Regions from separate parts of the Metabacillus hrfriensis genome, predicted to be linked through region 3. Evidence: a T-box and tRNA genes for the amino acid it is inferred to sense, from the RefSeq annotation. Region 3 holds a T-box; the other regions hold tRNA genes.
What was found. The T-box of region 3 lies ahead of serS (serine--tRNA ligase). A T-box ahead of a tRNA ligase gene usually reads a tRNA of that ligase, here a tRNA-Ser.
Positions count from the first base shown of each region.

Region 1: it encodes a tRNA-Ser, which carries the amino acid that the T-box ahead of serS (serine--tRNA ligase) is inferred to sense. The anticodon was not compared.
Region 2: it encodes a tRNA-Ser, which carries the amino acid that the T-box ahead of serS (serine--tRNA ligase) is inferred to sense. The anticodon was not compared.

Region 1 covers NZ_CP126116.1:701,216-704,462, reverse strand. The annotation lists tRNA gene QLQ22_RS03655 (tRNA-Leu) at 1-74, opposite strand, end outside; tRNA gene QLQ22_RS03650 (tRNA-Cys) at 94-167, opposite strand; tRNA gene QLQ22_RS03645 (tRNA-Gly) at 176-250, opposite strand; tRNA gene QLQ22_RS03640 (tRNA-Gln) at 310-384, opposite strand; tRNA gene QLQ22_RS03635 (tRNA-His) at 417-492, opposite strand; tRNA gene QLQ22_RS03630 (tRNA-Trp) at 520-593, opposite strand; tRNA gene QLQ22_RS03625 (tRNA-Tyr) at 611-695, opposite strand; tRNA gene QLQ22_RS03620 (tRNA-Thr) at 706-781, opposite strand; tRNA gene QLQ22_RS03615 (tRNA-Phe) at 795-870, opposite strand; tRNA gene QLQ22_RS03610 (tRNA-Asp) at 895-970, opposite strand; tRNA gene QLQ22_RS03605 (tRNA-Met) at 974-1,050, opposite strand; tRNA gene QLQ22_RS03600 (tRNA-Val) at 1,095-1,170, opposite strand; tRNA gene QLQ22_RS03595 (tRNA-Glu) at 1,187-1,261, opposite strand; tRNA gene QLQ22_RS03590 (tRNA-Ser) at 1,276-1,365, opposite strand; tRNA gene QLQ22_RS03585 (tRNA-Asn) at 1,370-1,444, opposite strand; rRNA gene rrf (5S ribosomal RNA) at 1,460-1,575, opposite strand; rRNA gene QLQ22_RS03575 (23S ribosomal RNA) at 1,706-3,247, opposite strand, start outside.
Region 2 covers NZ_CP126116.1:4,053,714-4,056,960, forward strand. The annotation lists gene glgB (1,4-alpha-glucan branching enzyme) at 1-162, opposite strand, end outside; tRNA gene QLQ22_RS20145 (tRNA-Glu) at 977-1,048, opposite strand; tRNA gene QLQ22_RS20150 (tRNA-Ser) at 1,063-1,153, opposite strand; tRNA gene QLQ22_RS20155 (tRNA-Asn) at 1,159-1,233, opposite strand; tRNA gene QLQ22_RS20160 (tRNA-Ile) at 1,268-1,344, opposite strand; tRNA gene QLQ22_RS20165 (tRNA-Gly) at 1,349-1,422, opposite strand; tRNA gene QLQ22_RS20170 (tRNA-His) at 1,439-1,514, opposite strand; tRNA gene QLQ22_RS20175 (tRNA-Phe) at 1,555-1,630, opposite strand; tRNA gene QLQ22_RS20180 (tRNA-Asp) at 1,689-1,764, opposite strand; tRNA gene QLQ22_RS20185 (tRNA-Met) at 1,768-1,844, opposite strand; tRNA gene QLQ22_RS20190 (tRNA-Ser) at 1,933-2,025, opposite strand; tRNA gene QLQ22_RS20195 (tRNA-Ile) at 2,042-2,118, opposite strand; tRNA gene QLQ22_RS20200 (tRNA-Met) at 2,126-2,202, opposite strand; tRNA gene QLQ22_RS20205 (tRNA-Ala) at 2,234-2,309, opposite strand; tRNA gene QLQ22_RS20210 (tRNA-Pro) at 2,327-2,403, opposite strand; tRNA gene QLQ22_RS20215 (tRNA-Arg) at 2,409-2,485, opposite strand; tRNA gene QLQ22_RS20220 (tRNA-Leu) at 2,500-2,588, opposite strand; tRNA gene QLQ22_RS20225 (tRNA-Gly) at 2,598-2,669, opposite strand; tRNA gene QLQ22_RS20230 (tRNA-Leu) at 2,679-2,759, opposite strand; tRNA gene QLQ22_RS20235 (tRNA-Lys) at 2,773-2,848, opposite strand; tRNA gene QLQ22_RS20240 (tRNA-Thr) at 2,885-2,960, opposite strand; tRNA gene QLQ22_RS20245 (tRNA-Val) at 3,027-3,102, opposite strand; rRNA gene rrf (5S ribosomal RNA) at 3,124-3,239, opposite strand.
Region 3 covers NZ_CP126116.1:22,053-25,299, forward strand. The annotation lists gene pdxS (pyridoxal 5'-phosphate synthase lyase subunit PdxS) at 37-921, shown strand; gene pdxT (pyridoxal 5'-phosphate synthase glutaminase subunit PdxT) at 942-1,532, shown strand; T-box leader at 1,589-1,807, shown strand; gene serS (serine--tRNA ligase) at 1,860-3,137, shown strand.

The DNA.
Region 1 (3,247 bases), 680 kb from region 3:
GAATCGAACCGGTACGGTAGTCACCTACCGCAGGATTTTAAGTCCTGTGCGTCTGCCAGTTCCGCCACCCCGGCAAGGGTGATAAATAAAAATTGGAGGCGACACCCGGATTTGAACCGGGGATAAAGGTTTTGCAGACCTCTGCCTTACCACTTGGCTATGCCGCCTCAACTATTGGAGCGGAAGACGGGATTCGAACCCGCGACCCCCACCTTGGCAAGGTGGTGTTCTACCACTGAACTACTTCCGCAAATCGCATTGTAATGTATTTTATGCAGGAGCTGCACAAAGATGACTTTAGATTGAAAATGGCTGGGCTAGCTGGATTCGAACCAGCGCATGACGGAGTCAAAGTCCGTTGCCTTACCGCTTGGCTATAGCCCAAAACAGAAATAAAAACCCTATTAAGTAAAAAATGGGGCGACTGATGGGAATCGAACCCACGAATGCCAGAGCCACAATCTGGTGCGTTAACCACTTCGCCACAACCGCCATTATACTATATAAGATTAATTAAATTGGCAGGGGTAGTAGGACTCGAACCCACACCGGAGGTTTTGGAGACCTCTGTTCTACCTTTAAACTATACCCCTATATTCTTTAAATAAAATGGTGGAGGGGGACGGATTCGAACCGCCGAACCCGGAGGGAGCGGATTTACAGTCCGCCGCGTTTAGCCACTTCGCTACCCCTCCACACTGTAAGTGGTGCCGGCAAGAGGACTTGAACCCCCAACCTACTGATTACAAGTCAGTTGCTCTACCAATTGAGCTACACCGGCATTTAAGTGTAAATGGTGGCTTGGGACGGAATCGAACCGCCGACACAAGGATTTTCAGTCCTTTGCTCTACCGACTGAGCTACCAAGCCATTTTATTCTTTTTTAATTAAGAATGGCGGTCCCGACCGGGATCGAACCGGCGATCTCCTGCGTGACAGGCAGGCATGTTAACCGCTACACCACGGGACCATTTGGTTGCGGGGACAGGATTTGAACCTGCGACCTTCGGGTTATGAGCCCGACGAGCTACCAGACTGCTCCACCCCGCGACAATAATAAATGAAGTTTTTTTGCTGCTTTATTTCAGTAAAGATGGTGGAGGATGACGGGCTCGAACCGCCGACCCTCTGCTTGTAAGGCAGATGCTCTCCCAGCTGAGCTAATCCTCCGCAGTGAAAATGATATTGGTGACCCGTACGGGATTCGAACCCGTGTTACCGCCGTGAAAGGGCGGTGTCTTAACCGCTTGACCAACGGGCCATTTATATAAGTAGTGGCGGAGAGCAAGGGATTCGAACCCTTGAGACGGGTTACCGCCTACACGATTTCCAATCGTGCTCCTTCGGCCACTCGGACAGCTCTCCAAAATGGCTCCGCAGGTAGGACTCGAACCTACGACCGATCGGTTAACAGCCGATAGCTCTACCACTGAGCTACTGCGGAATAATATTTTCACTAGCCTGGCAACGTCCTACTCTCACAGGGGGAAACCCCCAACTACCATCGGCGCTAAAGAGCTTAACTTCCGTGTTCGGCATGGGAACGGGTGTGACCTCTTTGCCATCATCACCAGACATAGTGACAAAAATTATTATACTATGAAATCCGAAGATTTCAAGCTTTTTTTTTCGAAAGAAGTTATTCTTTCAAAACTAAATAACGTATGATAACAAGTTTCACTCAGGTTTTACACTTTATTAGACTGTGGTTAAGTCCTCGAACGATTAGTATCTGTCAGCTCCACACGTCACCGCGCTTCCACCTCAGACCTATCAACCTGATCATCTTTCAGGGTTCTTACTCACTAATGTGATGGGAAATCTCATCTTGAGGGGGGCTTCATGCTTAGATGCTTTCAGCACTTATCCCTTCCGCACATAGCTACCCAGCGATGCCTTTGGCAAGACAACTGGTACACCAGCGGTGCGTCCATCCCGGTCCTCTCGTACTAAGGACAGCTCCTCTCAAATTTCCTGCGCCCACGACGGATAGGGACCGAACTGTCTCACGACGTTCTGAACCCAGCTCGCGTACCGCTTTAATGGGCGAACAGCCCAACCCTTGGGACCGACTACAGCCCCAGGATGCGATGAGCCGACATCGAGGTGCCAAACCTCCCCGTCGATGTGGACTCTTGGGGGAGATAAGCCTGTTATCCCCGGGGTAGCTTTTATCCGTTGAGCGATGGCCCTTCCATGCGGAACCACCGGATCACTAAGCCCGACTTTCGTCCCTGCTCGACTTGTAGGTCTCGCAGTCAAGCTCCCTTGTGCCTTTACACTCTGCGAATGATTTCCAACCATTCTGAGGGAACCTTTGGGCGCCTCCGTTACATTTTAGGAGGCGACCGCCCCAGTCAAACTGCCCACCTGACACTGTCTCCCAGCCCGATCAGGGCTGTGGGTTAGAATTTCAATACAGCAAGGGTAGTATCCCACCAATGCCTCCACCGAAGCTGGCGCTCCGGCTTCCAAGGCTCCTACCTATCCTGTACAAGCTGTACCAAAATTCAATATCAGGCTACAGTAAAGCTCCACGGGGTCTTTCCGTCCTGTCGCGGGTAACCTGCATCTTCACAGGTACTATAATTTCACCGAGTCTCTCGTTGAGACAGTGCCCAGATCGTTACGCCTTTCGTGCGGGTCGGAACTTACCCGACAAGGAATTTCGCTACCTTAGGACCGTTATAGTTACGGCCGCCGTTTACTGGGGCTTCAATTCAAAGCTTCGCTTGCGCTAACCTCTCCTCTTAACCTTCCAGCACCGGGCAGGCGTCAGCCCCTATACTTCGCCTTGCGGCTTCGCAGAGACCTGTGTTTTTGCTAAACAGTCGCCTGGGCCTATTCACTGCGGCTTTTCAGGGCTATGAACCCTAAAAAGCACCCCTTCTCCCGAAGTTACGGGGTCATTTTGCCGAGTTCCTTAACGAGAGTTCTCTCGCTCACCTTAGGATTCTCTCCTCGCCTACCTGTGTCGGTTTGCGGTACGGGCACCTCTCACCTCGCTAGAGGCTTTTCTTGGCAGTGTGGAATCAGGAACTTCGGTACTAAATTTCCCTCGCCATCACAGCTCAGCCTTATATGAGAAGCGGATTTGCCTACTTCTCAGCCTAACTGCTTGGACGCGCATATCCAACAGCGCGCTTGCCCTATCCTCCTGCGTCCCCCCATTGCTCAAATGGTGAGGAGGTGGTACAGGAATATCAACCTGTTGTCCATCGCCTACGCCTTTCGGCCTCGGCTTAGG
Region 2 (3,247 bases), 1.0 Mb from region 3:
TGCAACCCGCACCTCAAGCGCATGAGGAGCCCAAACAGTAAACACAGTACCGCAAACACCGTTCCGTACGCTGCTGTGAGCACCAAATAATTCATGAGCTTTAAACAAATTTCCCTCATGGAAAAGATGAACCTCAAAATCAGTTGGCGTAGCAAGATTCATTCCTAATCACCCTTTCTATAAAGTTATCTTAATTCTTAATTCAATCAGAAGGAAGGATTTCCTTTTTTGTAAGCGCTTCTACTTATTGACATGATATGTCATGAATCATTATTCATTTTTCAAAAAATTATTCTTTTAAAATGACTTATAAAAAAATGTCGAATAAAGAAACGAAAGAAATAAGGATAATAGAAGAATTTGGCGAAAAAACATCAGTCAAATATACTAAATAATTCATTATGTGTAAGAAAATACAGGAATTTCTAACATGACATTCCGATAGTATAATTCGAGAAAGTTATATCACAAAAACAGTTAATTCGACAAAATGAGTAAGAATTGTCGAAATCTTTTTATTCTTCACTTTTGTTTTCTTTATTACCATTACTTATACCTCTGTTTGTGATTAATGAAACCTTCTGTCTCGATATTTTTATAAAAATTTATATTATTTGTTGAAAATATATTTTTTAGGCCGGGGATAGAAAGTGAATCATTTTTTATATGACCTGTCCTGAAGGTTTGATGAGCAGAATTTTTATACGAGTTTTCAGAATGATATTGAGTTGTTTTTAATAAGTGGAATTAGTCTGGCGAACTAGAACACTACTTTTGATAGTTGGAAGGGCAATCTGCGAGCAGGAAAATCATTTCGGTTAGCAGGTACGACGGATACAGTTTGAATCATAACCAGCGAAGACTATTACTTAAAAAATCTATAGTAGACTTGACCGATTTACAATCTTACAATCTAAGTTTCAGCAATAAAAATCAACAAAAAAGCGCTGCACTATGTGCAGCACTCTTTTAAGTATGACCCGTACGGGATTCGAACCCGTGTTACCGCCGTGAAAGGGCGGTGTCTTAACCGCTTGACCAACGGGCCAAAAACAGGCTTTCTGGCGGAGAAGGAGGGATTTGAACCCTCGCGCCGCTTACGCGACCTACACCCTTAGCAGGGGCGCCTCTTCAGCCACTTGAGTACTTCCCCAGATATGGCTCCGCAGGTAGGACTCGAACCTACGACCGATCGGTTAACAGCCGATAGCTCTACCACTGAGCTACTGCGGAATAATATTGAAACCTTATTTTACCAAAACATAAATGGTGGGCCTAAATGGACTCGAACCATCGACCTCACGCTTATCAGGCGTGCGCTCTAACCAGCTGAGCTATAGGCCCATTATGGAGCGGGTGATGGGAATCGAACCCACGACATTAGCTTGGAAGGCTAGAGTTTTACCATTAAACTACACCCGCAATATGAATATAAAAATGGGGCGACTGATGGGAATCGAACCCACGAATGCCAGAGCCACAATCTGGTGCGTTAACCACTTCGCCACAACCGCCACAATTATATTTTTTTAACATTTACATCATTAAGGTAAATGGTGGCTTGGGACGGAATCGAACCGCCGACACAAGGATTTTCAGTCCTTTGCTCTACCGACTGAGCTACCAAGCCATTTGTATTAATTAAATCTTCACCGCATTTTACTAATACTGCGTAAATCTAGTAAAAATGGCGGTCCCGACCGGGATCGAACCGGCGATCTCCTGCGTGACAGGCAGGCATGTTAACCGCTACACCACGGGACCATTTGGTTGCGGGGACAGGATTTGAACCTGCGACCTTCGGGTTATGAGCCCGACGAGCTACCAGACTGCTCCACCCCGCGATAATAATAATCAAGTTCTTTCTCATCCGATTATGCTGTATATTAACCGGTTTGCTGAAGTAAGATATTTCACTGTTTAAAATAATAATGGAGGAGGTAGAGGGATTCGAACCCCCGCGGGATTTGACTCCCCTGTCGGTTTTCAAGACCGATCCCTTCAGCCGGACTTGGGTATACCTCCGAAAGACTAAATAGAATGGTGGACCTTGTAGGACTCGAACCTACGACCGGACGGTTATGAGCCGTCTGCTCTAACCAACTGAGCTAAAGGTCCTTTTTTTTGGTAGCGGCGGAGGGAGTCGAACCCACGACCTCACGGGTATGAACCGTACGCTCTAGCCAGCTGAGCTACACCGCCCCAGGAACAAAGTCAATTAATTCTATATAATTGGTGGAGCCTAGCGGGATCGAACCGCTGACCTCCTGCGTGCAAGGCAGGCGCTCTCCCAGCTGAGCTAAGGCCCCTAATTAAAAGTTGAAAATGGTCGGGAAGACAGGATTCGAACCTGCGACCCCTTGGTCCCAAACCAAGTGCTCTACCAAGCTGAGCTACTTCCCGTTATATGGCGCGCCCGATAGGAGTCGAACCCATAACCTTTTGATCCGTAGTCAAACGCTCTATCCAATTGAGCTACGGGCGCATTTATGAAACAAGTGGTGCCGAGGACCGGAATCGAACCGGTACGGTAGTCACCTACCGCAGGATTTTAAGTCCTGTGCGTCTGCCAGTTCCGCCACCCCGGCGCAAGTAAGAGCGGAAGACGGGATTCGAACCCGCGACCCCCACCTTGGCAAGGTGGTGTTCTACCACTGAACTACTTCCGCAAAATATGATGCGGGTGAAGGGACTCGAACCCCCACGTCAATGACACTAGATCCTAAGTCTAGCGCGTCTGCCAATTCCGCCACACCCGCATATTAAGGAAAATGGTGTGCCATGAAGGACTCGAACCTTCGACCCTCTGATTAAAAGTCAGATGCTCTACCGACTGAGCTAATGGCACGTATTAAATCATATCTTGATTCAGTTTAAGACCGAATGGTGCCGGCAAGAGGACTTGAACCCCCAACCTACTGATTACAAGTCAGTTGCTCTACCAATTGAGCTACACCGGCATTTAAAGTAAGGTAAGCAATACTTTTTTTGCTGATCTTTTGCAGCATGTTAACAACAAGAATAAATGGTGGAGGATGACGGGCTCGAACCGCCGACCCTCTGCTTGTAAGGCAGATGCTCTCCCAGCTGAGCTAATCCTCCGCTTGAATACTTTTGTCATTAGCCTGGCAACGTCCTACTCTCACAGGGGGAAACCCCCAACTACCATCGGCGCTAAAGAGCTTAACTTCCGTGTTCGGCATGGGAACGGGTGTGACCTCTTTGCCATCATCACCAGACATAGTGA
Region 3 (3,247 bases):
AAAATGAAATTTTACATATTACAAGGGGGATATAGAATGAATAACACAGGTACAGATCGTGTAAAACGCGGAATGGCAGAAATGCAAAAAGGCGGCGTCATTATGGACGTAGTCAATGCAGAGCAAGCAAAGATCGCTGAGGAAGCTGGAGCAGTTGCTGTTATGGCACTTGAGCGCGTTCCTGCTGACATTCGTGCAGCTGGCGGAGTTGCCCGTATGGCAGATCCTACAATTGTTGAAGAAGTGATGAAGGCTGTAACGGTTCCAGTTATGGCAAAAGCACGTATTGGCCACATTGTTGAAGCCCGCATTTTAGAAGCGATGGGTGTCGATTACATTGATGAAAGTGAAGTGCTGACTCCGGCTGATGAGGAGTACCACTTAAATAAACGTGATTATACAGTTCCATTTGTTTGCGGATGCCGTGATTTAGGCGAAGCTACTAGACGTATTGCAGAGGGCGCTTCTATGCTCCGTACAAAAGGCGAGCCTGGTACAGGAAATATCGTTGAGGCTGTTCGCCACATGCGTAAAGTAAATGGCCAAGTGCGCAGAATCATTGGAATGAGCACGGATGAACTGATGACAGAAGCGAAGCTGTTAGGCGCGCCTTATGAGCTTCTTCTTCAAATCAAGCATGAGGGACGCCTTCCGGTTGTAAACTTCGCAGCAGGCGGCGTAGCAACTCCTGCTGATGCTGCTCTAATGATGCAATTAGGCGCAGACGGAGTATTCGTAGGTTCAGGTATCTTCAAGTCTGAAAACCCGGCAAAATTTGCTCGAGCGATTGTTGAAGCAACAACTCACTATCAGGACTATGAGCTGATTGCAAGTCTTTCAAAGGGACTTGGAACAGCAATGAAAGGCATTGAGATCTCAACATTGCTTCCTGAGAACAGAATGCAAGAGCGCGGCTGGTAATCATAAAGGAGTAGAATACAATGCTTAAAATTGGTGTATTAGGCCTTCAAGGTGCTGTAAGAGAGCACATTCGATCAATAGAGGCTAGCGGTGCAGAAGGAGTCGTTGTGAAACGTCCTGAGCAGCTGGATGAACTGGATGGACTTATTATGCCAGGCGGAGAAAGCACGACAATGCGCCGCCTGATTGATAAATATGACTTCATGAATCCGCTGAAAACTTTCGCTGAACAGGGAAAACCGATGTTTGGAACCTGTGCCGGCTTAATTCTTCTTGCTAAGAACATTGTTGGATACAGTGAAGGACATCTTGGCCTAATGGATGTTACGGTTGAAAGAAATTCATTTGGGCGTCAGCGCGAAAGCTTTGAAGCAGAATTGAACATTACAGATGTTGCTGAAGATTTCGTTGGTGTGTTTATCAGGGCTCCTCATATTGTGGAAGTTGGAGAAGATGTGGAGATTTTGTCTAAGCATAACGGGAGAATTGTTGCAGCGCGTCAAGGACAGTTCCTGGGCTGCTCGTTTCATCCTGAATTAACGGATGATCACCGGATGACTGGGCTGTTTGTACGTATGGTGGAAAACACAAAAGCAAAGTTAAGTGTATAAAACCCTTGCAACCGTCCCAAACTTGTAGTAAATTATGAATTACTTAATTGAACATGCGAAACATGATGACAGGAAATAGTAGCAAGTGTTTCTTTCTTAGAGAGCCGGTGGCTGGTGTAAATCGGTGTTAGAGCCTTGTGAATCCATCCTTGAATGAGATGTTGAAATCCTCGGAGAGTATACATGTCCGGTACAGGCCGTTATCCTGCTTAAGAGGAAGGCGTTTTATTTGCCTTCAATTAGGGTGGCAACGCGGATAAACTTCCGTCCCTTTACCAGGGGACGGAAGTTTTTTTATTTGCAAAAAAACATAAAAGGAGTTTTGTCATGCTGGATATTAAATATTTGCGCGCTAACTTTGAAGAAGTAAAAGAGAAACTGTCTCATCGCGGAGAGGATTTAGGCGACTTCAGCAAGTTTGAGGAACTGGATCAAAAACGCCGTGAACTGATTTCAAAAGTAGAAGTATTTAAAAGCAAGCGAAACGAAGTTTCAGGTCAAATTGCTGTGTTAAAACGTGAAAAACAGGATGCTGATCATTTAATAAAAGAAATGCGTGAAGTTGGGGACCGTGTGAAAGAAATGGACGATGAGCTTCGCAAGGTTGAGGCAGAGCTTGAAACGTTAATGCTGTCTATTCCAAATATTCCCCATGAAAGTGTGCCGGTAGGCGAGACGGAAGATGACAATATTCTTCACCGCGAATGGGGAGAAGTTCCTGCATTTGCATATGAACCAAAGCCTCACTGGGATGTTGCCGATCACCTTGGGATTTTAGATTTTGAACGTGCAGGTAAAGTAACCGGCAGCCGATTTGTTTTCTACCGCGGTTTAGGTGCCCGTCTCGAGCGTGCTCTTATCAGTTTTATGCTTGATTTGCATATCGATGAGCACGGTTATACAGAAGTGCTGCCTCCGTATATCGTAAACCGTGACAGCATGACAGGAACAGGCCAGCTGCCTAAATTCGAAGAAGATGCATTTAAAATTGCGGGTGAAGATTACTTTTTAATTCCTACAGCTGAAGTGCCAGTAACCAACATGCACCGTGAAGAGATCCTCTCTATTGATCAGCTTCCGGTCAACTATGCAGCATACAGCTCTTGCTTCCGTTCTGAGGCTGGTTCTGCAGGAAGAGATACTAGAGGATTAATCCGCCAGCATCAATTTAATAAAGTAGAGCTTGTGAAATTTGTTAAGCCGGAAGATTCTTATGATGAGCTTGAAAAACTGACAGGACATGCAGAGAAAGTTCTTCAGCTGCTGGGTCTTCCTTATCGTGTGCTTAGAATGTGTACAGCTGACCTTGGATTCACTGCAGCAAAGAAATATGACATTGAAGTATGGATACCGAGCCAGGAAACGTACCGAGAAATATCTTCTTGCAGTAACTTTGAGGCTTTCCAGGCGCGCCGCGCAGGAATCCGTTTCAGACGTGAACCAAAAGGTAAACCTGAATTTGTTCATACATTGAACGGATCTGGTCTTGCGATTGGCAGAACTGTTGCCGCGATTCTTGAGAATTATCAGCAGGAAGATGGAACAGTCGTTATTCCTGAAGTCTTGCGTCCATATATGGGGAATAGAGAAGTCATTTCACGATAATAATAAGCTTTTAAGAAGGGGCCAAAATCCGTTTTGTCCCCTTCTTAAATTTTTTCGAAAAATTTTTTTAGAATTGTTGACAAGCATATTTTAGATATGCTATATTAATT